DNA from 3 places in the Leclercia sp. G3L genome. Region 1 is predicted to be linked to each of the others. Evidence: riboswitches for the same ligand, from Rfam matches in the RefSeq annotation. Region 1 holds a riboswitch; each other region holds the start of a gene.
The links. A riboswitch is a leader RNA that binds a small molecule or an ion and turns the genes downstream of it on or off. The one in region 1 is predicted to bind thiamine pyrophosphate.
Positions count from the first base shown of each region.

Region 2: linked by a shared signal. The riboswitch ahead of thiM (hydroxyethylthiazole kinase) and the one ahead of thiC (phosphomethylpyrimidine synthase ThiC) in region 1 are both predicted to bind thiamine pyrophosphate.
Region 3: linked by a shared signal. The riboswitch ahead of thiB (thiamine ABC transporter substrate binding subunit) and the one ahead of thiC (phosphomethylpyrimidine synthase ThiC) in region 1 are both predicted to bind thiamine pyrophosphate.

Region 1 is NZ_CP088265.1:928,039-935,455, forward strand. It holds gene LRS40_RS05775 (YjaG family protein) at 82-672, opposite strand; gene nfi (deoxyribonuclease V) at 714-1,385, opposite strand; gene hemE (uroporphyrinogen decarboxylase) at 1,395-2,459, opposite strand; gene nudC (NAD(+) diphosphatase) at 2,502-3,275, opposite strand; gene rsd (sigma D regulator) at 3,371-3,868, shown strand; TPP riboswitch at 3,922-4,030, shown strand; gene thiC (phosphomethylpyrimidine synthase ThiC) at 4,107-6,002, shown strand; gene thiE (thiamine phosphate synthase) at 6,002-6,637, shown strand; gene thiF (thiazole biosynthesis adenylyltransferase ThiF) at 6,630-7,385, shown strand; gene thiS (sulfur carrier protein ThiS) at 7,369-7,417, shown strand, end outside.
Region 2 is NZ_CP088265.1:2,787,879-2,795,295, reverse strand. It holds gene LRS40_RS14680 (ABC transporter substrate-binding protein) at 1-1,094, opposite strand, end outside; gene LRS40_RS14675 (mandelate racemase family protein) at 1,128-2,282, opposite strand; gene fbaB (class I fructose-bisphosphate aldolase) at 2,613-3,665, opposite strand; gene thiD (bifunctional hydroxymethylpyrimidine kinase/phosphomethylpyrimidine kinase) at 3,772-4,572, opposite strand; gene thiM (hydroxyethylthiazole kinase) at 4,569-5,339, opposite strand; TPP riboswitch at 5,375-5,471, opposite strand; one part of gene LRS40_RS14655 (IS1-like element IS1A family transposase) at 5,831-6,080, shown strand; one part of gene LRS40_RS14655 (IS1-like element IS1A family transposase) at 6,080-6,528, shown strand; gene LRS40_RS14650 (hypothetical protein) at 6,700-6,876, shown strand; gene LRS40_RS14645 (DEAD/DEAH box helicase family protein) at 7,230-7,417, shown strand, end outside.
Region 3 is NZ_CP088265.1:401,585-409,001, forward strand. It holds gene leuC (3-isopropylmalate dehydratase large subunit) at 1-188, shown strand, start outside; gene leuD (3-isopropylmalate dehydratase small subunit) at 199-804, shown strand; gene LRS40_RS03325 (Hok/Gef family protein) at 894-1,046, opposite strand; gene LRS40_RS03330 (sugar efflux transporter) at 1,244-2,449, opposite strand; gene sgrT (glucose uptake inhibitor SgrT) at 2,553-2,705, opposite strand; gene sgrR (HTH-type transcriptional regulator SgrR) at 2,793-4,448, shown strand; TPP riboswitch at 4,485-4,584, shown strand; gene thiB (thiamine ABC transporter substrate binding subunit) at 4,619-5,602, shown strand; gene thiP (thiamine/thiamine pyrophosphate ABC transporter permease ThiP) at 5,578-7,188, shown strand; gene thiQ (thiamine ABC transporter ATP-binding protein ThiQ) at 7,172-7,417, shown strand, end outside.

The DNA of each region.
Region 1 (7,417 bases):
CCCCCAAATGTAGACCAGACGGGGGGCAGAAGGGAAGAGTACAGGCATGACAAAACAGGCGTAAAATCACGTTTTATTGTTTCACTGGTGAAGATTTATACCAATGTTACTCTCGCCTGCCTCACGCAAGTCTGCACGCAGACCTTTAATCAGCTCGATATCGCGTTCTTCGCACTCTGCCAGCAAACGGAATATTTCCCACTGGATGTCCCATTCCTGCTCAACGGCCGGGTTTAAACGGAGCTCTTCATCGGTCATTTCACGACCTTCCTGGGTCATCTCCAGCATCGCCACGGAAGTAATTGAGGCCTTACTGACTTCGATGGCATGTTCCAGAGTTTCGCCACTCAGGCGCGAGTGAATCAGTTCACTTAATGCCACACAGGCATCGATCGCCGGATAGACGCCATAGACATCATAGTCATCGGCAGCCGGGATCGCCTCTTCCAGCTTATCGAGCTGAGAATCGAAGTTCACCTTCGCATCTTTGACCGTCAGCGTCTCCCATACCAGATCGAGAATACGGCGATACAGCTGGCCGTCACCAAATTCAGTCTGCTTGCAGAACATGGCGTAGTTCGGGTACATGCGTTCGCACAGGCAGGCCATAAAGGTGACATGCTGCCAGCTTTCCAGCTTCTCGAGGCGCAGGTGAATCGGGTTTTGTAACATGATGAAGTCTCGAATCGAAAATTAACCGCAGTTTACCTGAATCAGCGCTGAATTTCCTGCCATCGCACAAAAGCGGGACGGCCGGAAGCCACCGCATCGGCCCAGCGGGTCGGCTCCGGTAATCGATAGCCCTTCATGCAGCGCTGGACCCACGCCAGCGCGGTGTCGGTACTGACGCGATGGCCGGTGGCGATGAACAGCGGATTGCAGCGCGCCTTACTGCGCCAGACCCACGCCAGCTGTTCGCCTTTGTCCATCAAGGGTGCCAGCGCGCCGGGCTCTGCCGACAGAGGTTCAAACTTACCGCAGAGGCGCTTTTTCGCTACCCCGATGGTCGGCACATCCACCAGCATGCCAAAATGGCTGGCAACGCCGAGACGGCGCGGATGGGAGATCCCGTGGCCATCGACGAACATCAGGTCGGGTCTTTGCGAAAGCTGGTCCCACGCGGCCAGCAGCGCGGGATATTCACGAAAAGAGAGGAATCCGGGGATGTAAGGCATGGTGGTGGCGATACGCGCTACCTGATACTCGACCAGCTCCAGTTCGGGCCAGGTCAGGAGTACTATCGCCGCCCGCGTCACCTCACCGCCCTGCTCAAACCCGACATCCGCCCCGGCAATCAGCGCGGGTGGGTCTTTATCCAGCCGGTCTTCACGGGAAACCGACGCAGCAAGTTTAAGTTGTTGAGCGCGAAGTGACGCAAGATCCATAACGACTCCTTACAGGTGATACTGGGCAGAAAGTCGGTGCACCGCCTCCACAAACACGCCTGCATGTTCTGGCGGTACATCCTGATGAATACCGTGCCCCAGGTTAAACACATGGCCTTCGCCCTGACCGAAGCCCGCCAGAATGGTCGCGACTTCTTCTTCAATACGGGCGGCCGGAGCATACAGCATAGACGGATCCATGTTGCCCTGCAGGGCGACTTTGTCCCCAACGCGGCGGCGCGCATCGGCAATATCGGTAGTCCAGTCGAGGCCCAGCGCATCACAGCCAGTGTCTGCCAGGGCTTCCAGCCACTGACCGCCGCCTTTGGTGAACAGGGTCACCGGCACGCGACGACCTTCGTTTTCACGCAGCAGGCCATCGACAATTTTATGCATGTAGTAGAGCGAGAACTGTTGGTAATCGCGGCCCGTCAGCACCCCACCCCAAGTGTCGAAGATCATCACCGACTGGGCGCCGGCTTTGATCTGCGCGTTCAGGTAGAGGGTGACGCTTTTCGCCAGCTTATCCAGCAGGGCGTGCAGCGCCAGCGGATCGGCGTACATCATCTTCTTGATCACGGTGAAGGCTTTGCTGCTGCCGCCTTCGACCATGTAGGTCGCCAGCGTCCACGGGCTGCCGGAAAAACCGATCAGCGGCACGTCGCCTTTCAGCTCGCGGCGAATGGTGCGCACCGCATTCATCACATAACCGAGCTCCTGCTCCGGGTCCGGGATCGGCAGGTTGTCGATGTCCGCTTTGCTCTTAATCGGCGAGCTAAAGCGCGGGCCCTCGCCGGTTTCAAAGTACAGGCCAAGCCCCATCGCGTCGGGGATAGTCAGGATATCGGAGAAGAGGATCGCCGCGTCCAGCGGATAGCGGCGCAGCGGCTGAAGGGTCACTTCACAGGCCAGCTCCGCGTTTTTGCACAGCGACATAAAATCGCCCGCCTGCGCGCGCGTGGCTTTGTATTCCGGCAAATAGCGGCCCGCCTGGCGCATCATCCATACCGGGGTGATATCAACGGGTTGGCGCAGCAGCGCACGCAGATAACGATCGTTCTTCAGTTCGGTCATTTTTGCAGTTCCTTAAGCGTCTTATCTCCAGTGTAACATGTCTCACACATCGTCAGCCCGACACATTGCCACGGTATCTTCTATCAGGCGGCGCGCCACGGTGCCCGGCGGTGGCAGCAGGGGTAAATCGTCGTAGCGATACCAGTCGGCGGACAGCAGCTCTTTCGGATCGACGACGATCTCGCCGCTGTCGTACTCGGCCATAAAGGCGGTCATCAGCGACTGTGGGAACGGCCACGGCTGGGAGGTGACATAACGTAAATTTTTCACCTTAATCCCGCTCTCCTCCATCACTTCTCGCGCCACGGCCTGCTCCAGGGTTTCGCCCACTTCGACAAATCCGGCGAGCACGGTATGCACCCCGTTGCGATGACGGGTGTGTTGCGCCAGTAAGATGGAGTCATCCCGACGGATAGCGACAATGATGCACGGCGCGATTTGCGGGTAATAGCGTTCCCGGCAGTGGCTGCAGAGCATCGCCCACTCGGTTTTGCTCGGGTGCATGGTGTGGCCACAGTAGCCGCAGAACTTATGCGAGCGATAAAACTCGGCAAGCTGCACAGCACGACCCGCCAGTTGGAACAAGCCGACATCAAGATCGAGCACCTGGCGCACCGATCCCATATCGTGACGACGATTTTGTTGGATCAACCACACAGAATCGCCCTTCCACTCACCTATATTTAGTGCGTGTTGCCCCGCAAGATCGAAATTTCCGGCCTCGCCATATGGTAATTCACCACCGGGCAACCATAATTTTTGTTCATGGCTGACTAACCACCAGCCGCGATCCGATTTTTCAATTATACGATCCATATCTATTGCACTACCTTTGCTTCACAGGCATGTTGGTAACAATACTATTACATTTTGGGTGGGCAGCTTTTAATCTTAACCTTGCGGAGTCAAACATGCTAAACCAGCTAGAAAACCTGACAGAGCGCGTTGGCGGAAGTAACAAACTGGTCGATCGCTGGCTGCACGTGCGGAAACATCTGCTTGTTGCCTACTACAATCTCGTTGGCATTAAGCCTGGCAAAGAGTCCTATATGCGCCTGAATGAAAAAGCGCTGGACGATTTCTGTCAGAGCCTGGTCGACTACCTTTCCAACGGTCATTTCAATATTTATGAACGTTTTATCCGTGAAATGGAAGGCAACAGCCCGTATTTAGCGGCAACCAAACTCTATCCCCTGCTGGAGGCCAATACCCAGCAAATCATGGATTACTATGACTCCACGCTGGAAAACGCCATCGATCAGGATAACTACCTGGAATTTCAGCAGGCGCTTTCCGATATCGGCGAGGCGCTGGAGCAACGCTTTACGCTGGAAGATAACCTGATCGCCCTTGCGCTGGATCACAATCTGAAAGCGAGCAACGAAGATAACGTCGCCCGACCGGCTTGAGTTATTCCTCGTTAACGCGTAGTTTACATTCACTGCTCCCGCTGTAGGGGAGCCTATTCTTGTCGGAGTGCCCAGTGCGAAAGCCGGGCTGAGACCGTTAATTCGGGATCCGCGGAACCTGATCAGGTTAAGACCTGCGAAGGGAACAAGAGTCAATTTATTGTATCGCCCCCGGGCGATCCTCTCTTGCTTCATCCGTCGTCTGACAAGCCACTTCCTGAACTTACTGGAACGAGCTATGTCTGCCACAAAAATGACCCGCCGCGAACAGCGCGCACACGCCCAACACTTTATCGACACCCTGGAAGGCACTGCTTTCCCCAACTCAAAACGCATTTACCTGACGGGTTCGCAGGAGGATATCCGCGTGCCAATGCGCGAGATCCAGCTCAGCCCGACGTTAATCGGCGGCAGCAAAGAGAACCCGCAGTTTGAAGAGAACGAAGCGGTGCCGGTGTACGACACCTCCGGCCCGTACGGCGATCCGGCTGTGGCGATTAACGTCCAGCAGGGTCTGGCGAAGCTGCGCCAGCCGTGGATTGAAGCCCGTAACGACAGCGAAACCCTGAATGCGCAAAGCTCAGCCTATACCCGGGAGCGTCTGGCCGATGACGGGCTGGACGAGCTGCGCTTTACCGGACTGCTCACGCCGAAGCGTGCCAGAGCGGGTAAATGCGTGACCCAGCTGCATTACGCCCGCCAGGGGATAGTGACGCCAGAGATGGAGTTTATCGCCATCCGCGAAAACATGGGCCGCGAGCGCATCCGTGGCGAAGTGCTGCGCCACCAGCATCCGGGAGAAGGCTTTGGCGCCCGCCTGCCGGAGAACATCACTCCGGAATTTGTACGTGACGAAGTCGCTGCTGGCCGCGCCATTATTCCGGCCAATATTAATCACCCGGAATCAGAGCCGATGATCATCGGACGTAACTTCCTGGTGAAAGTGAATGCCAACATCGGTAACTCGGCGGTCACCTCCTCCATCGAAGAAGAGGTGGAAAAACTGGTCTGGTCCACCCGCTGGGGCGCGGACACGGTGATGGACCTCTCTACCGGGCGCTATATTCACGAAACCCGCGAGTGGATCCTGCGTAACAGTCCGGTGCCGATTGGCACGGTACCCATCTACCAGGCGCTGGAGAAGGTGAACGGCATTGCGGAAGATCTCACCTGGGAAGCGTTCCGCGATACGCTGCTGGAGCAGGCCGAGCAGGGCGTGGACTACTTCACCATCCACGCGGGCGTGCTGCTGCGCTACGTGCCGATGACCGCCAAACGCCTGACCGGCATCGTCTCCCGCGGCGGTTCTATTATGGCGAAATGGTGCCTGTCCCATCATCAGGAGAACTTCCTGTATGAACACTTCCGCGAGATCTGCGAAATCTGCGCCGCGTACGACGTATCGCTGTCGCTGGGCGATGGCCTGCGTCCGGGTTCCATTCGCGATGCCAACGACGAAGCCCAGTTTGCCGAGCTACATACCCTGGGCGAGCTGACCAAAATTGCCTGGGAGTATGACGTCCAGGTGATGATTGAAGGCCCGGGCCATGTGCCGATGCAGATGATCCGCCGCAACATGACCGAGGAGCTGGAGCACTGCCACGAAGCGCCGTTCTACACCCTGGGGCCGTTGACCACCGACATCGCACCGGGCTATGACCACTTCACCTCCGGAATTGGCGCGGCGATGATCGGCTGGTTTGGCTGCGCGATGCTCTGCTACGTCACGCCGAAAGAGCATCTCGGCCTGCCGAATAAAGAGGACGTGAAGCAAGGGCTAATCACCTACAAGATTGCCGCCCATGCTGCCGACCTGGCGAAGGGCCATCCGGGGGCGCAGATCCGCGATAACGCCATGTCAAAAGCGCGCTTTGAATTCCGCTGGGAAGATCAGTTCAACCTCGCCCTTGACCCGTTCACCGCCCGCGCCTACCACGACGAAACCCTGCCGCAGGAGTCGGGCAAAGTGGCGCACTTCTGCTCCATGTGCGGGCCAAAATTCTGCTCGATGAAAATCAGCCAGGAAGTGCGCGACTACGCCGCGGCGCAGACCATCGAAGTGGGGATGGCCGATATGTCGGAAACCTTCCGCGCCCGGGGCGGCGAAATCTACCTCAAAAAAGAGGAGGCGTAATGTATCAACCCAACTTTCCGCCGGTGCCCTTTCGTCTGGGGCTCTATCCGGTAGTCGACAGCGTGGCGTGGATCGAACGCCTGCTTGCCGCGGGCGTACAAACGCTCCAGCTGCGCATCAAGGACAAGCAGGAGGATGAGGTCGAAGCCGATATCGTGGCGGCCATTGCCCTGGGGCGTCGCTACAACGCCCGGCTGTTTATCAATGACTACTGGCGCCTGGCGATTAAACATCAGGCTTACGGCGTGCATCTGGGTCAGGAGGATCTGGAGACCACCGATCTTGAGGCCATTCGTGCCGCCGGGTTACGTCTCGGCGTCTCGACCCACGACGATATGGAGATCGACGTGGCGCTGGCGGCGAGTCCGTCCTATATCGCCCTGGGGCACGTTTTCCCTACCCAGACCAAGCAGATGCCTTCCGCCCCTCAGGGGCTGGAGCAGCTGGCCCGGCATATCGAACGACTGGCGGATTACCCTACCGTTGCCATCGGCGGTATCAGTCTCGAGCGCGCCCCGGCGGTACTGGCGACCGGCGTTGGGAGCATCGCGGTAGTAAGCGCCATCACCCAGGCCGATGACTGGCAGGCAGCGACGGCGCAGTTACTGCAACTGGCGGGAGCAGGCGATGAATGACCGTGACTTTATGCGCTACAGCCGTCAGATCCTGCTGGACGATATCGCCATCGACGGGCAGCAGAAGCTGCTCGCCAGCCGGGTCCTGCTGGTCGGTCTCGGCGGATTAGGCGCCCCGGCGGCGCTGTACCTGGCCGGGGCCGGGATCGGCACTCTGGTGCTGGCCGACGATGACGAGGTTCATCTGAGTAATTTGCAGCGCCAGATCCTCTTCACTACCGACGACATCGCCCAGCCAAAGGCGCAGGTAACGCAGCGTCGGCTGCAGCAGCTTAACCCGGATATCCGGCTGATTGCCCTGCAGACGCGCCTGGATGGCAAAGCGCTGGAGGATGAGATCGCCCGCGCCGACGTGGTGCTGGACTGCACCGATAACATGGCCACGCGCCAGGCGATCAACGCCGCCTGCGTGATGCTCAATACTCCGCTCATTACCGCCAGCGCTGTGGGTTTTGGTGGCCAGATGATGGTGCTGACGCCGCCCTGGGCGCAGGGCTGTTACCGCTGTCTGTGGCCGGAGGATGACGAGCCGCAACGCAACTGCCGCACCGCAGGGATCGTCGGGCCGGTGGTGGGCGTGATGGGAACCTTGCAGGCGCTGGAGGCGATCAAGCTGCTCAGCGGCATTGAGACCCCACGCAATGCGCTGCGCCTGTTTGATGCCCGGGCGGGCAGCTGGCGACAGCTGGCCCTGCAGCGCGCCAGCGGCTGTGCGGTGTGTGGAGGGCAGCATGCAGATCCTGTTTAACGACGAACCGATGCAGTGCGTGGAAGGTTTAA
Region 2 (7,417 bases), 1.9 Mb from region 1:
TCCGGGTAGCCCGCTTCCGCCAGCAGCTTTTTGGCGCGGGGGATGTCGAGCTTGTAACCGGGGTCCGGCAGGGTCGACGGCATCCCCGCCTTGATAGGCCGCTGGTGCAGCACGCCGTAGCCCGGCATCAGCGCCTTGTTGATGCCCTGATAGTCGATCAGGTAGCGCACCGCTTCGCGCACTTTCGGGTTGGCGAAGTGCGCCTCCTTCATGCTCATCGCCACGTAGTAGACCGTACCCTTCTGCACGGCTTCCACCGTCAGCTGCGGATCCTTACGCAGGGCGTTGATGTCCGCCACCGCCATATTGCTGGCAATATCCAGATCGCCCTTCTCCACCATCAGGCGCAGGGTTTGCGACTCCTGGAAATGGCGCAGGACCACGCGGTTCATCTTCGGCGCTTCGCGCCAGTATTTCGGGTTACGCTGCATGCGCAGCACGTCTTTTGCCTGCCAGGTCTCCAGCATAAACGGCCCAGAACCGGCTTCGTTGGTGGTCAGCCAGCGGTTGCCCCAGTCGCTGTTGACCTCGTGGCTGAGCACCGTTTTGCGGTCCAGCACGCCGAGGTTGCCCAGCGCGCCGAGGGAGTAGATCACCAGCTGCGGATCGTTGGCCTTCGGCAGGGTGAGCTGCACGGTGTAGTCATCGAGGGCTTTAATCTGCTGGTCGATGTTCTTTTTAGAAAACCCATAAGATTTCCACACCGAGGCCTGGGCGAGGTTCAGGTGCAGCAGGCGGCGCATCGACCAGACCACATCCTCGGCGGTGAGCGGGTTGCCGGAGTGGAAGGTCACGTTGTCGCGCAGGTGGAAGGTCAGGGTTTTGCCGTCCGGTGATATGTCCCAGGACTTGGCCAGCGCCGGTTTGACGTTGGTGAGAGTATTGGGATCCAGTTCCACCAGCGAATCGTAGAGATTGACCACAATGCCGACCACTTCGTTACCGGTCATCGCGGCCGGATCGAGGGTCAGCAGGTTGTTCATGTTCATACCGATGATGAGCTGATCGGGCGGCGTTTTCGCGTACGCCGCACCGCTCCCCATCATCAGCGAGAGCGCGAGTAAGCACGCTCCAGCCAGAGAGGTTCGTTTCATGTATATATCGCCTGTAGGGTACGTTTTTATCTGTCAGTCGTGGCTGACGGTATTGGCTTCGATATACGCAAAATTAATGTCTTCGCCGAGTCCCGGGCGCGTCGGTAGGCTGACCATGCCCTCGTCATCCATCGGGTCGATCAGGCTGTGCAGATAGGCCGCTGGTTCGTCGTAATCGAGGAACGGGTGCAGCAGGCCGCGCTCGTACCAGCGGCAGTTCTTGATGGCGCCAATCACCGCCAGGCTCGCCGCGCCGTTGCCGTGCACTTCGCAGTCCATGCCGAACGACTCCGCGAGATTCGCTACTTTCAGGGTCGGCGAGATACCGCCGACGCCGTTCGATCCGGCGCGCAGGATGTCGCAGGCCCCGGCTTTGATCCAGTCGGCGCGGCTGTGGTGCTTACCGCCCAGGCTTTCCGGCCCGATAATCGGAATGGAGAGGTTTTCCGCCAGCCAGGCGTAGGAGGACATGCTCTCCTCTTCCATCGGCTCTTCAAACCACGCGAAGTTAAGCTTCTCCAGCTCCTTGCCGATGTACAGCGCCTCGGTGCGGCTGTACCAGTGGTAGCCGTCGATCATCAGGTCAATGTTCGGGCCGACCGCTTCACGCACTGCGGCGCAGGCTTTGACGTCCATCTTCGGGTTAGGGGCGAAGGAGACCGGCGGCATCCAGGTGTGCAGCTTGATCGCCTTATAGCCGCGGGCCACCAGCGTCTCGGCGAAGCTGGCGTACTCTTCCGGCGTCGAGAGGCCACCGGGCAGGTCATCCCCGCACATGGTGCTGCCGTAGGCCGGGACTTTGTCGCGGTAGCCGCCGAGCAGTTTCCACACCGGCATATTGAGCTTACGGCCAATCAGATCCCACAGCGCCTGCTCAACAAAACCCAGCGCGCGTTCGGTCAGCTGGTGAGCGCTGCCGCGCTGCCAGTGGGCCAGCTCCTGCCAGATCTTCTCGCGATTAAACGCGTCCTGGCCGACCATCACTTTACGAAAGAAGGTGTTGACCACAAAAGGGCGCACCACTTCCGGCGGTGCAAATGAATACCCTTTGGTGCCATCGTCTGCGGTAAGGGTCAGCATCGCCATTTTTGCCAGACCTTCCGGTCCCGGGTGGGAGTGTCCGGCGGTGTCGGAGACCCGGCGCGTGGGATACTGAAAGACGGTGACGTTTACAGATTCGATTTTCATTTTCAGTCCTTAAAACAACGTAGGTTCAGCATGTTCTGTCATTTTGAAAAGCTGTTTCGAAACTAACTGTAAGCGCAAAATTCATCCACTGCCTTAGACAAATTCCGCTAAGCGCTGACCATTTCTTGTGCATCTGCACGGGGGGAAGTGACACTTTTCACAAAAGACCGGGGAAGTGTGAAGTGGATCGGGAGGGATCTTTGAATGAAGTTTTTAGGCCAGGTAAGACGCAGTCGCCACCCGGCTTTTTTGCCGCACCGCACCAGATGCGGCAATGCCCGGCGGCGCTACGCTTGCCGGGCCGACGTATTGTGCATGCTGCGAGTACGGTTACGCGATCGTAACTTTCTTATCCAGATAAACATCCTGCACGGCGTTAATCAGCTTCACGCCGTCGGCCATCGACTTTTTAAACGCCTTGCGACCAAGGATCAGCCCCATGCCGCCCGCGCGTTTATTGATCACCGCCGTGCGCACCGCATCGGTGAGATCGGTTTCGCCGCCTGCTGCACCGCCGGAGTTGATCAACCCGGCGCGGCCCATATAGCAGTTCGCCAGCTGGTAGCGCACCAGGTCGATGGGGTTATCGCTGGTCAGTTTGCTGTAAACCCGATCGTCGGTATAACCAAATTTGACCGCCTTGTAGCCGCCGTTGTTTTCGGCCATTTTCTGCTTGACGATATCCGCTCCGATGGTGGCCGCCAGATGGTTGGCCTGACCGGTGAGATCGGCGGAAACGTGGTAATCGGTGCCGTCTTTGTTGAAGGCCGGGTTACGCAGGTACGCCCACAGCACGGTCACCAGGCCCAGCTCATGGGCACGCTCGAAGGCGGCGGAGATCTCCTCTATCTGACGGCGCGACTGCTCTGAGCCGAAATAGATGGTGGCCCCTACCGCGACCGCGCCGAGATTGAAGGCCTGCTCAACGCTGGCGTACAGGGTCTGGTCATATTCGGTGGGATAGCTCAGGGTTTCGTTGTGGTTAAGCTTAACCAGGAACGGAATACGGTGCGCGTAACGGCGGGAGACCGACGCCAGCACGCCGTAGGTGGACGCCACGCAGTTACAACCCGCCTCAATTGCCAGTTCCACGATATTCTTCGGATCAAAATAGAGTGGGTTGGCGGCAAAGGAGGCACCCGCCGAGTGCTCCACACCCTGGTCCACCGGCAGGATCGACAGATAGCCGGTCCCGCCCAGACGCCCGGTGTTATACAGCGTCTGCATATTTCGCAGCACCGCCGGCGGACGGTTGTTGTCCACCATCACGCGGTCAACGTAGTCGTGGCCAGGCAGGTAGAGATGGTCGGCTGGAATGGTCATACAACGATGCTGTAACAGGCTGTCGGCGTCTTTGCCAAGCAATTGCGTAATATCAGTCATGGTTTTCCTCCCGTCAGTGCCGACAAAGCGTCGGCGTGTTTTATCCAGGCTCACAGGATTGTAAGCCCCCTAAGCCTGGTCTGCGGGTCGTCAAATTGCCAGCCGTCTACCACCATGCATGAAAATGATGTACCGGGCCAATGCCCTGCCCCACTTCCAGCGTGTCCGCCTGCGCCAGTGCGCAGGAGAGCCAGGCTTTGGCCTCGCGGACGGTATCCGCCCAGCTATCGTGCCGCGGACGCAGCGCGGCCAGCGCGGCCGACAGGGTGCAGCCAGTGCCGTGGGTGTTTTTGGTATTCACCCGAGGAGCAGTAAAGCGCGTGGCCCCGTCGCGGGTAAACAGCCAGTCGGGGCTCTCGGGATCGTCCAGATGTCCGCCCTTCATCAGCACCGCCTCGCACCCCATCGCCAGCAATGCATAACCCTGCGCTTTCATCTCCTGTTCGTTACGGGCATGGGGGGCATCCAGCAACGCCGCCGCTTCGGGCAGGTTGGGGGTGATGAGCGCCACCTGCGGCAGCAGCTTTTTACGCAGCGTGTCGACAGCGGCGTGTGACAGCAGCGGGTCGCCGCTTTTCGCCAGCATTACCGTATCCAGCACCACGTTTTTCACCTGATGACGCAGGAGCTGCTCCGCCACCGCCTCGACGATATCGGTTTCGGCCAGCATGCCGATCTTGGTGGTGTCGATGCGTACATCGCTGAACACCGACTCCAGCTGCGCCGCCACGAAATCAGGTTCGATGCGGTAGACCGACTGCACCCCGCGGGTGTTCTGCGCCACCAGGGCGGTGATCACCGAGCAACCGTACGCACCGAGCGCGGAGAAGGTCTTCAGGTCGGCCTGGATCCCGGCCCCGCCGCTGGGGTCGGTGCCTGCGATGGTAAGCGCGTTAATCCGTTTCATCGTTGCGCCCCCAGTTCCCACAGTGCATCCAGAAACGCCGGGGCAAAACTGCCCGGGCCGCGACTAAGCGCCGCCGCCAGCGTGCCGGCCCGCTTCATCCAGCCGCAGGCCTCGGCGATGTTATCCAGCCGGTCCCCGGGCAGCGAGCAGCTGGCCGCCACTACCGCCGACAGGGCGCAGCCGGTGCCCACTACCCGGGCCATCAGCGGATCGCCGCCGGTAATTGTCTGGGTACGCAGTCCGTCAGTGACGTAATCCACCTCCCCGGTCACCACCACAATGGCATTGGTCTGCCGCGCCAGCGCCTGTGCCGCAGGCAGCGCGCTGGCCGCCGTGTCGGTGGTGTCCACCCCGCGCCCGCCTGCGCTCATCCCGGCGAGGGCGAGGATTTCAGAGGCGTTGCCGCGAATGGCCGCCGGTTTCAGGGCGAGGATGTGCTGGCAAAAACGGGTCCGGTACGCCAGGGCGCCCACGGCCACCGGATCGAGGGTCCAGGGTTTACCCGCCGCCACCGCGCTTTCAATCGCCCGGCGCATCGCCTGAGCGCGCGAGGAGGTCAGGGTCCCGACGTTAATCAGCAGCGCATCGGCAATAGCGGAGAACTGTTCGGCCTCTTCGGCTTCAATCACCATCGCCGGAGAGGCCCCGAGGGCCAGCAGTACGTTAGCGGTAAAGGTCTGCACCACGTCGTTGGTCATGCAGTGGGTCAGCGGGGAACGGGTTCGGAAGTGGTGTAAGGCGTGTAAATTGAGCAGGTCAGGCTGCATGGTATCGCTCCTGCCTTGCGCGAAGAAGCGATTGCCCGGAGGGCATCTGACTTCCCTACGCTGGCATTATCCAGATCAGGTGGTACGGGTATTTCTCAGCCTTCACAAGGAAGGGCACCCCGAGTCATGTTGATTACATTTCTTTATCAATTAGTAGGTTACGCCAAGTCTCGTGCTGATACAAGATTGAACTTATGAATATTACATTTTACGCTGTACCTCACCTTGTACCCCATTTTGTACCCCACAGAAAAACAAAAGAACTTAATACCTTTTAAGTCTACTTCTAACCTACTTAATCTATTAAAATCTCCATATTCAATGTCAATCCAGATTCATATAAACCACCTCAAGCAAAATGTGCGAGAAGGATTGACCGCAACTATCAATAAATGGAGTATTAAATCATATTTAAAAAATGATGAAGCAGATACCGGGTGATGCTGCCAACTTACTGATTTAGTGTATGATGGTGTTTTTGAGGTGCTCCAGTGGCTTCTGTTTCTATCAGCTGTCCCTCCTGTTCAGCTACTGACGGGGTGGTGCGTAACGGCAAAAGCACTGCCGGACATCAGCGCTATCTCTGCTCTCACTGCCGTAAAACATGGCAACTGCAGTTCACTTACACCGCTTCTCAACCCGGTACGCACCAGAAAATCATTGATATGGCCATGAATGGCGTTGGATGCCGGGCAACCGCCCGCATTATGGGCGTTGGCCTCAACACGATTTTACGTCACTTAAAAAACTCAGGCCGCAGTCGGTAACCTCGCGCATACAGCCGGGCAGTGACGTCATCGTCTGCGCGGAAATGGACGAACAGTGGGGATACGTCGGGGCTAAATCGCGCCAGCGCTGGCTGTTTTACGCGTATGACAGGCTCCGGAAGACGGTTGTTGCGCACGTATTCGGTGAACGCACTATGGCGACGCTGGGGCGTCTTATGAGCCTGCTGTCACCCTTTGACGTGGTGATATGGATGACGGATGGCTGGCCGCTGTATGAATCCCGCCTGAAGGGAAAGCTGCACGTAATCAGCAAGCGATATACGCAGCGAATTGAGCGGCATAACCTGAATCTGAGGCAGCACCTGGCACGGCTGGGACGGAAGTCGCTGTCGTTCTCAAAATCGGTGGAGCTGCATGACAAAGTCATCGGGCATTATCTGAACATAAAACACTATCAATAAGTTGGAGTCATTACCAGATACCGGTTCTTTTCATTTAAGTATTATCATGTAATTACTTCATATAAAAAACAACTCTCTCATCAGTAATGAAATTGTATAAAATTCTGCGAAACGCAAACCAAAAATGACCTATATTTGCAGTGACAGGCAAATCATAAAATAGGTAATCAAATGAAAATGAAAAATCATTATGAAAATGAAATACTATCCAAATTAAAAGCATTAGAAGAAGAATATGAACTAATGGTTTACACTAACAATTTTCCATTAGACACCTCAACTATTGCAGCAGAATGGGTTAAAAAAAGAACCTCAAAGAGAAATAAAAAAACAGATGATGGAGAATAATATATGAAGATAAATGGGATACGTACCAATAGAAAGACGCTGAATAAATCAGTTCGTAAAAAAAGAATTGCATCAGGAATATCACTAACTTTTGATCAATATGAAAACATTCTATGTAGCGATATGACCTCAGCACGAATATGTAACATATTAAAAGTGCGATTACCCAAAGGATACATAGGGAAGCTAAGGAATAACAAACTCACGAAATACAAAAACTGGTATCAAAAAGTAAAACTTAAGCATTTACACAACCCCCCAGTTAAAAAAATAATCTAAACCAAAAAAAATGAAAGGCTGACTCACTCACATGAATCGGCCTTTCTAAATTAATCAATATGGAGCATGTACAAATGATTAATCCTACATCTATCCTTACCAAATTTAAGTACGTATCTGCTGAATGTGGTTCAGGTAAAACTACCGCCATATGTAATATAATCAATAACAGTACCGAAAAATATCTTGTAGTACAAAATACACAAGAACTTATTAAGCAGACAGCAAAGAAAATTAATAATTGTATGTATATTATTACTGA
Region 3 (7,417 bases), 530 kb from region 1:
CAGGCTGCTCCATGTGTCTGGCCATGAATAACGATCGCCTGAATCCGGGCGAGCGTTGCGCCTCTACCAGCAACCGTAACTTTGAAGGTCGTCAGGGGCGCGGCGGGCGCACACACCTGGTCAGCCCGGCGATGGCCGCGGCAGCCGCAGTGACCGGCCATTTCGCCGATATTCGCAGCCTGAAATAAGGAGACCATCATGGCAGAGAAATTTACCCAACATACTGGCCTGGTGGTCCCTCTGGACGCGGCCAACGTCGATACCGACGCTATTATTCCGAAGCAGTTTTTACAGAAGGTCACCCGCACCGGTTTTGGCGCCCACTTGTTTAACGACTGGCGTTTTCTGGATGACAAAGGCGAAGTGCCGAATCCGGAGTTCGTGCTGAACTTCCCGGAATTCAAAGGCGCGTCGATCCTGCTGGCGCGGGAAAATTTCGGCTGCGGCTCATCCCGTGAGCATGCGCCCTGGGCCCTGACAGACTACGGTTTCAAAGTGGTGATTGCGCCGAGCTTTGCCGATATCTTCTATGGCAACAGTTTCAACAACCAGCTGCTGCCGGTGACCTTAAGCGATGAGCAGGTCGACGAGCTGTTTGCGCTGGTACAGAGCAACCCAGGGATTCGCTTTGTGGTGGATCTGGAAGCGCAGGAAGTGAAAGCCGGGGATAAAACCTATGGCTTTAACATCGATGCGTTCCGTCGCCACTGCATGATCAACGGTCTGGACAGCATCGGGCTGACGCTGCAGCACGAAGATGCCATTGCGGCCTACGAGAACAAGCAGCCGGCCTTTATGAGTTAAATTAATGGCCCGCGATGCGGGCCATTAAAAAGGTGCCTGAGCCAACCAACCACTCTGGAAAGGCGGGGAAACATCTCCCCGCCCTCGCCTTAACGTTTCACTTCGCAAGCTAACACTGCCGCCAGCTCTGTATGGTCCTGTCTGAATCGCAGCTCACACAGCGAGTCGCGAACCATCCAGGTGAAGATCAGTAACGTCATACAGATCATCAACAAACCTAACAGCAGAGTACGTTTTGGCATTCCAGCCTCCTTATTGCTTTCCAGCGATGAAGAGGCTACCCTCATAGGGTCAAGTATGTTTGTTTGGGTAGCCTCACATCAATGTTAAGTTGAGTGGGGCTTTCTTCTGTCTACCCTTCCAGCAATGCCTCAGGCAAACAGCCTCAAGCACCCGCGTGAACTCTATGCGTTATCCGTCCTGCTGTCAGAATGGGCTCTCAATTCGTGAAGCCGCCTTCCAGAATTTCACTCTCTTTTACCCGCCAGGTCAGCACCAGCGCCACCAGCGAAATGGCCGCAATTACCCAGTAAACCACGTAATGACCATAGCTTTGCGCCACCGCGCCCTGAATAATCCCCGCCAGAATCACCCCGGTTGAAATGCTGTTGGTAAACAGGGTAGTGGCCGAACCTGCCCGCCCCGGCATCAGATCCTGAAACCAGAGCATGCCAATCCCGGCAACAATGCCGATAAAGACCGCGTTAAACAGCTGCAGGGCAAGTAACGCTTCGCGGCTGTGAAAGAGGATCAGCCCCAGATAAAACAGCACGCCCGCCGCCACCGCAATCACCATCATCCGCCGTTTACCGAAGTGTTTGACGTAATAACCGGCGAGGATCATCGCCGGGATTTCCAGCCCGGCGGCGGTGCCCATTAAGATCCCGGCGAGCTTGTCCGGCAGGCCCAGATCGCTGCTGATCCACAGCGGCATATCGATGATGTACATGGTGTTGCAGGTCCACATCAGAGTGGAGGCGATAAACAGCCTGCGGACATTTTTGTCTTTCCAGCCGCTGACCTGGGTCACCGGTATCGCACCTGCAGAGTCCACCCGGGAAACGGAGGGCAGCGCGAAGGCGATCAGCCCCAGGCTAACGGCAAAAATGGCCGCCGCAATGGAGAACATGGCGGTAAAGCCATAGTTGAGCGCCAGCATAAAGGCCAGCGGCGGGCCGATAACCCACGCCAGCGACAGCTGGGCACGCATCACCGAGCTGAACATCACGACTTCCCGCGCCGAGCTGTCGGCGTATTCCCGCGCGAGGGCAAACAGCTGCGGCATGGCGGTGTTGGCAAGCGCTGCCAGCAGCACGCCGCAGGTGAGCAAGGTCAGATAGTGACGGTTAAAGGCAAACAGCAGCGCGTTGCCGATCGCCATCGCGCAGCAAAAGAGGATCAGCTTGCGGCGGTCTCCCTGGCTGTCCGATCGCTTCGCCAGCCACAGGCTGACCAGGATCCCGGCGACAGCATTGACGGTGTAAAAAATCCCCACCCAGAAGGGTTGGGCACCCACCTCACGGCTCAGGAACAGGCTCAGGGTCGGGGCCTGCAGCGCACCGGCGACGCCCATCATAAAAGCCACCATTAAAAAGGCGGCATACACACCGTTGAGCCGGCGTCCCATCGTCATTAACCAGAGCATTACCTGTTCCCTTTAGCGCAAGTGAAAACGAAAAAAGCCAGCAGATAATACCTGCTGGCGTGGTGATTCGCACCAATACTCAGTCACACATGATCGAAGCAATTCAGCGTTCCGAGGTCGACGTTGTCACCTCCCACTGCATCAGATCTTCCAGTATTTTCAGCCGCTGCTCTGCACACCGGCGGGCCAGCCAGGACACTCCCTTTGTCGCTGAGAAGTACTGTTGGTAAAACTGATTCGCGGTAGACCTCTTCATATTCACCTCCTCGCTTCATCGAAGTGAATTATTGGCTTAATATAGGGATTAATAAATTGCTGATTTTTTGTCAGGAGTTCCTCTTTTATGCCCTCTGGTCGTCTGCAACAACAATTTATCCGCCTGTGGCAGTGCTGTGACGGCCAGACCCGGGACACCACGCTCAGTGAACTGGCCGAGCTGCTCAGCTGCTCGCGCCGCCATATGCGCACCCTGCTCAACACCATGCAGCAGCAGGGCTGGCTGAACTGGGAAGCCGAAGCCGGACGCGGCAAGCGTTCCCGCCTCACCTTTCTTTATACCGGTCTGGCGCTACAGCAGCAGCGGGCGGAAGATCTGCTTGAACAGGATCGCATCGAACAGCTGGTGCAGCTGGTGGGTGACAAGGCCGCGGTGCGCCAGATGCTGGTCTCCCACCTGGGCCGCAGCTTCCGCCAGGGCAGGCATATCCTGCGGGTGCTCTATTATCGTCCGATGAAAAACCTGTTGCCGGGCAGCGCATTACGGCGCTCCGAAACCCACATGGCGCGGCAGATTTTTAGCGGACTGACGCGCATAAATGAGGAAAACGGGGAACTGGAAGCCGACATTGCCCACCACTGGCAGCAACTTTCCCCGTTGCACTGGCGTTTTTTCCTGCGGCCCGGCATCCACTTCCACCACGGACGCGAGCTGGAGATGGCCGACGTCATCGCCTCGCTGCAGCGCGCCCGTGAGCTGCCGCTCTATTCACATATCACCCGGATCCAGTCGCCCACCGCCTGGACCCTGGATATTCAGCTTTCGCAGCCCGACCGCTGGCTGCCGTGGCTGCTGGGATATGTCCCCTCGATGATCCTGCCGCGCGAATGGGAAACGATGCATAGCTTTGCCAGCCTGCCGGTGGGCACAGGGCCTTACGCCGTCTCGCGCAACAACAATAACCAGCTCAAGATCCGCGCCTTCGATGACTACTTTGGCTACCGGGCGCTGATTGATGAGGTGAACGTCTGGGTCCTCCCGGATATCAACGAAGAGCTTAGCGTCGGCCTGACGCTGGAAGGGCCCACCGAGGGGGAAAAGGCGGTGGAAAGTCGGCTTGAAGAGGGCTGTTACTATCTGCTGTTCGACGCCCGCTCCCACCGCGGGGCTAGCGCCGAAGTGCGTCAGTGGGTAAGCCGGATCCTCTCTCCGGCGAACCTGATCTATCAGGCTGAGGAGGTCTATCAGTCCTACTGGTTCCCGGCGTATGGCCTGCTGCCGCGCTGGCACCACGCCCGCCCGGGACGCGGCGATAAACCGGCCGGACTGGAGAGCCTCACCCTGACCTTCTACCGCGAGCATATCGAACACCGGGTGATCGCCCGAATGATGAGCGAACTGCTGGCCGCCGAGCAGGTGACGCTCAACATTCGGGAGGTCAGCTACGAGGAGTGGTATCGTGGTGAGACGGTGAGCGACATCTGGCTCAACAGCGTCAATTTCACCCTGCCCCTCGACTTCTCGCTGTTTTCACATCTGTATGAAGTCCCGCTCCTGCAGCACTGCATTGGGCGCGACTGGCAGCAGGATGCCGCCGAGTGGCGTGCGGGCGAGATGAACCTTGCTGTCTGGTGCCAGCAGCTGTTGTCCCAGCAGGCGATTGTCCCGCTGATCCACCACTGGCTGATGATCCAGGGGCAGCGCAGCATGCGTGGTTTGCGCATGAACACCCTCGGCTGGTTTGACTTTAAATCCGCGTGGTTTGCGCCGCCGGAACCATAATACTTTCGTAATATTCACCAAATCATTACAATACCGCCGTTCTCAACGGGGTGCTGCGCGCAAGCGTGTGCTGAGAAAATACCCGTCGAACCTGATCCGGATAACGCCGGCGAAGGGATTTGAGGCTGTCGCTCAAAATCCTTTGCCACTCTCAAATACAGAGGTGCAAAGTGTTCAAAACTGTTCTTCCCCTGCTGGCGCTGATCGCGCTGCCTGCCGTTGCCAGCCCTGTCCTGACGGTCTACACCTATGACTCTTTCGCCGCCGACTGGGGCCCTGGCCCGGCGGTCAAAAAAGCCTTTGAAGCCGACTGTAACTGCGAGCTGAAATTCGTGGCGCTGGAGGATGGCGTCTCGCTGCTCAATCGCCTGCGTATGGAAGGTAAGAACAGCAAAGCCGACGTGGTGCTGGGTCTGGATAACAACCTGCTGGAAGCGGCAACGCAAACCGGGCTGTTCGCTAAAAGCGGCGTGGCGACCGATGCGGTTAACCTCCCTGGCGGCTGGAAGAATGACACCTTTGTGCCGTTCGATTACGGCTACTTCGCCTTCGTGTATGACAAAAACAAGCTGAAAAACCCGCCGAAGAGCCTGAAAGAGCTGGTTGAGAGCGATCAAAAGTGGCGCGTGATCTACGAAGATCCGCGCACCAGCACCCCGGGGCTGGGTCTGCTGCTGTGGATGCAAAAAGTGTACGGGGATAAAACCCCGGAAGCCTGGCAGAAGCTGGCGGCCAAAACCGTCACCGTCACCAAAGGCTGGAGCGAGGCTTACGGCCTGTTCCTGAAAGGGGAAAGCGACCTGGTGCTGAGCTACACCACCTCTCCGGCGTATCACATTATTTCGGAGAAAAAAGAGAACTACGCCGCGGCTGATTTTGCCGAAGGCCACTACCTGCAGGTCGAAGTCGCCGCCCGGACCTATGCCAGCAAACAGCCGGAACTGGCGGAGAAGTTCCTGAAATTTATGGTCTCGCCGTCGTTCCAGAATACGATCCCCACCGGCAACTGGATGTACCCGGTCACGAACGTGGCTTTACCGGCCGGTTTCGATGCTCTGGTGAAACCGCAAACCGCACTGGAATACTCCCCGCAGGAAGTAGCCGGGAAACGTGCCGCCTGGGTCAGTGAATGGCAACGCGCCGTCAGCCGCTGATCGCCGGCTGGTTACTCCCGGGGCTGATCGCCGCCATCTTAATGGTGGCCGTCGCCCTGGGGGCATTTCTGGCGCTGTGGTTTAACGCGCCAGCCACCGACGTTACGGCGCTGCTACACGACAGCTATCTGTGGCACGTCATCCGCTTCTCGTTCTGGCAGGCGTTTCTTTCCGCCCTGCTCTCCGTCGTGCCCGCCATATTTCTTGCCCGCGCCCTCTACCGGCGTCGTTTCCCCGGACGGCAGGCGCTGCTGCGCCTGTGCGCCATGACCCTGATCCTGCCGGTGCTGGTGGCGATATTTGGCATCCTCAGCGTCTACGGACGTCAGGGCTGGCTTGCCGCGATCTGCCAGGCCCTCGGGCTGGAGTGGACCTTCTCGCCATATGGCCTGCAGGGCATCCTGCTGGCACACGTCTTTTTCAACATGCCGATGGCGACGCGGCTGCTGCTGCAGGCGCTGGAGAACATCCCCGGCGAGCAGCGCCAGCTTGCCGCCCAGCTCGGGATGCGCGGCTGGTCCTTTTTCCGCTTCGTTGAGTGGCCATGGCTGCGCCGCCAAATTCCGCCCGTTGCCGCGCTGATCTTTATGCTCTGCTTTGCCAGCTTCGCCACCGTGCTCTCGCTGGGCGGCGGGCCGCAGGCCACCACCATTGAGCTCGCCATCTATCAGGCCCTCAGCTACGACTACGATCCGGGCCGCGCGGCGCTGCTGGCGATGGTGCAGATGTTCTGCTGCCTGGGGCTGGTGATGCTGAGCCAGCGGCTGGGTAAAGCCATTGCCGTGGGCAGCAGCCAGCTTGCCGGCTGGCGCGATCCACAGGACAGCCTGCACAGCCGCCTGACCGATGGCCTGCTCATCACCCTCGCCCTGCTGCTGTTGCTCCCGCCGCTGCTGGCGGTGGTGGTGGATGGCCTGAATCTTAATCTGCTGTCGGTGCTCCAGCAGCCGGTGCTGTGGCAGGCGCTCGGCACCTCGCTACGCATTGCGCTGGGGGCGGGGCTTCTCTGCGTGCTGCTGACCATGATGCTGCTGTGGACCAGCCGCGAGCTGTATGCCCGGCAGGCAATGGTGGCCGGGCAGGCGCTGGATCTGAGCGGAATGTTGATCCTGGCGATGCCCGGCATCGTACTGGCGAGCGGGTTTTTCCTGCTGTTCAACAGCACTATCGGCCTGCCCGAGTCGGCCGATGGCATCGTCATCTTCACCAACGCCCTGATGGCCATTCCGTATGCGCTGAAGGTGCTGGAAAATCCGATGCGCGACCTCAGCGCCCGCTACACTCTGCTCTGCGATTCGCTTGGGATGCACGGCTGGCAACGGCTGAAGGTGGTGGAACTCCGCGCCCTGAAACGCCCCCTGGCGCAGGCGCTGGCCTTTGCCTGCGTGCTGTCGATCGGAGATTTCGGGGTGGTGGCGCTGTTTGGCAATGATGATTTCCGCACCCTGCCGTTCTGGTTGTATCAGCAGATTGGCTCGTATCGCAGTCAGGATGGCGCCGTTACGGCGCTGCTGCTGTTGCTGCTGTGCTTTGCGTTATTTACCGTTATCGAAAAAATCCCGGGGCGTGATGCTAACTCTCACTGATGTAACCTGGCTTTATCAGCACCTGCCGATGCGCTTCACGTTGTCCGTGCGCCAGGGCGAACTGATCGCCGTGCTCGGCCCCAGCGGCGCGGGGAAAAGTACGCTTCTCAATCTGGTGGCCGGTTTTCTGCAACCGGCCAACGGCCGCATCACCATTGAGGGCCAGGACCACACCCACACGCCGCCTGCCGCGCGCCCGGTGTCGATGCTGTTTCAGGAAAACAATCTC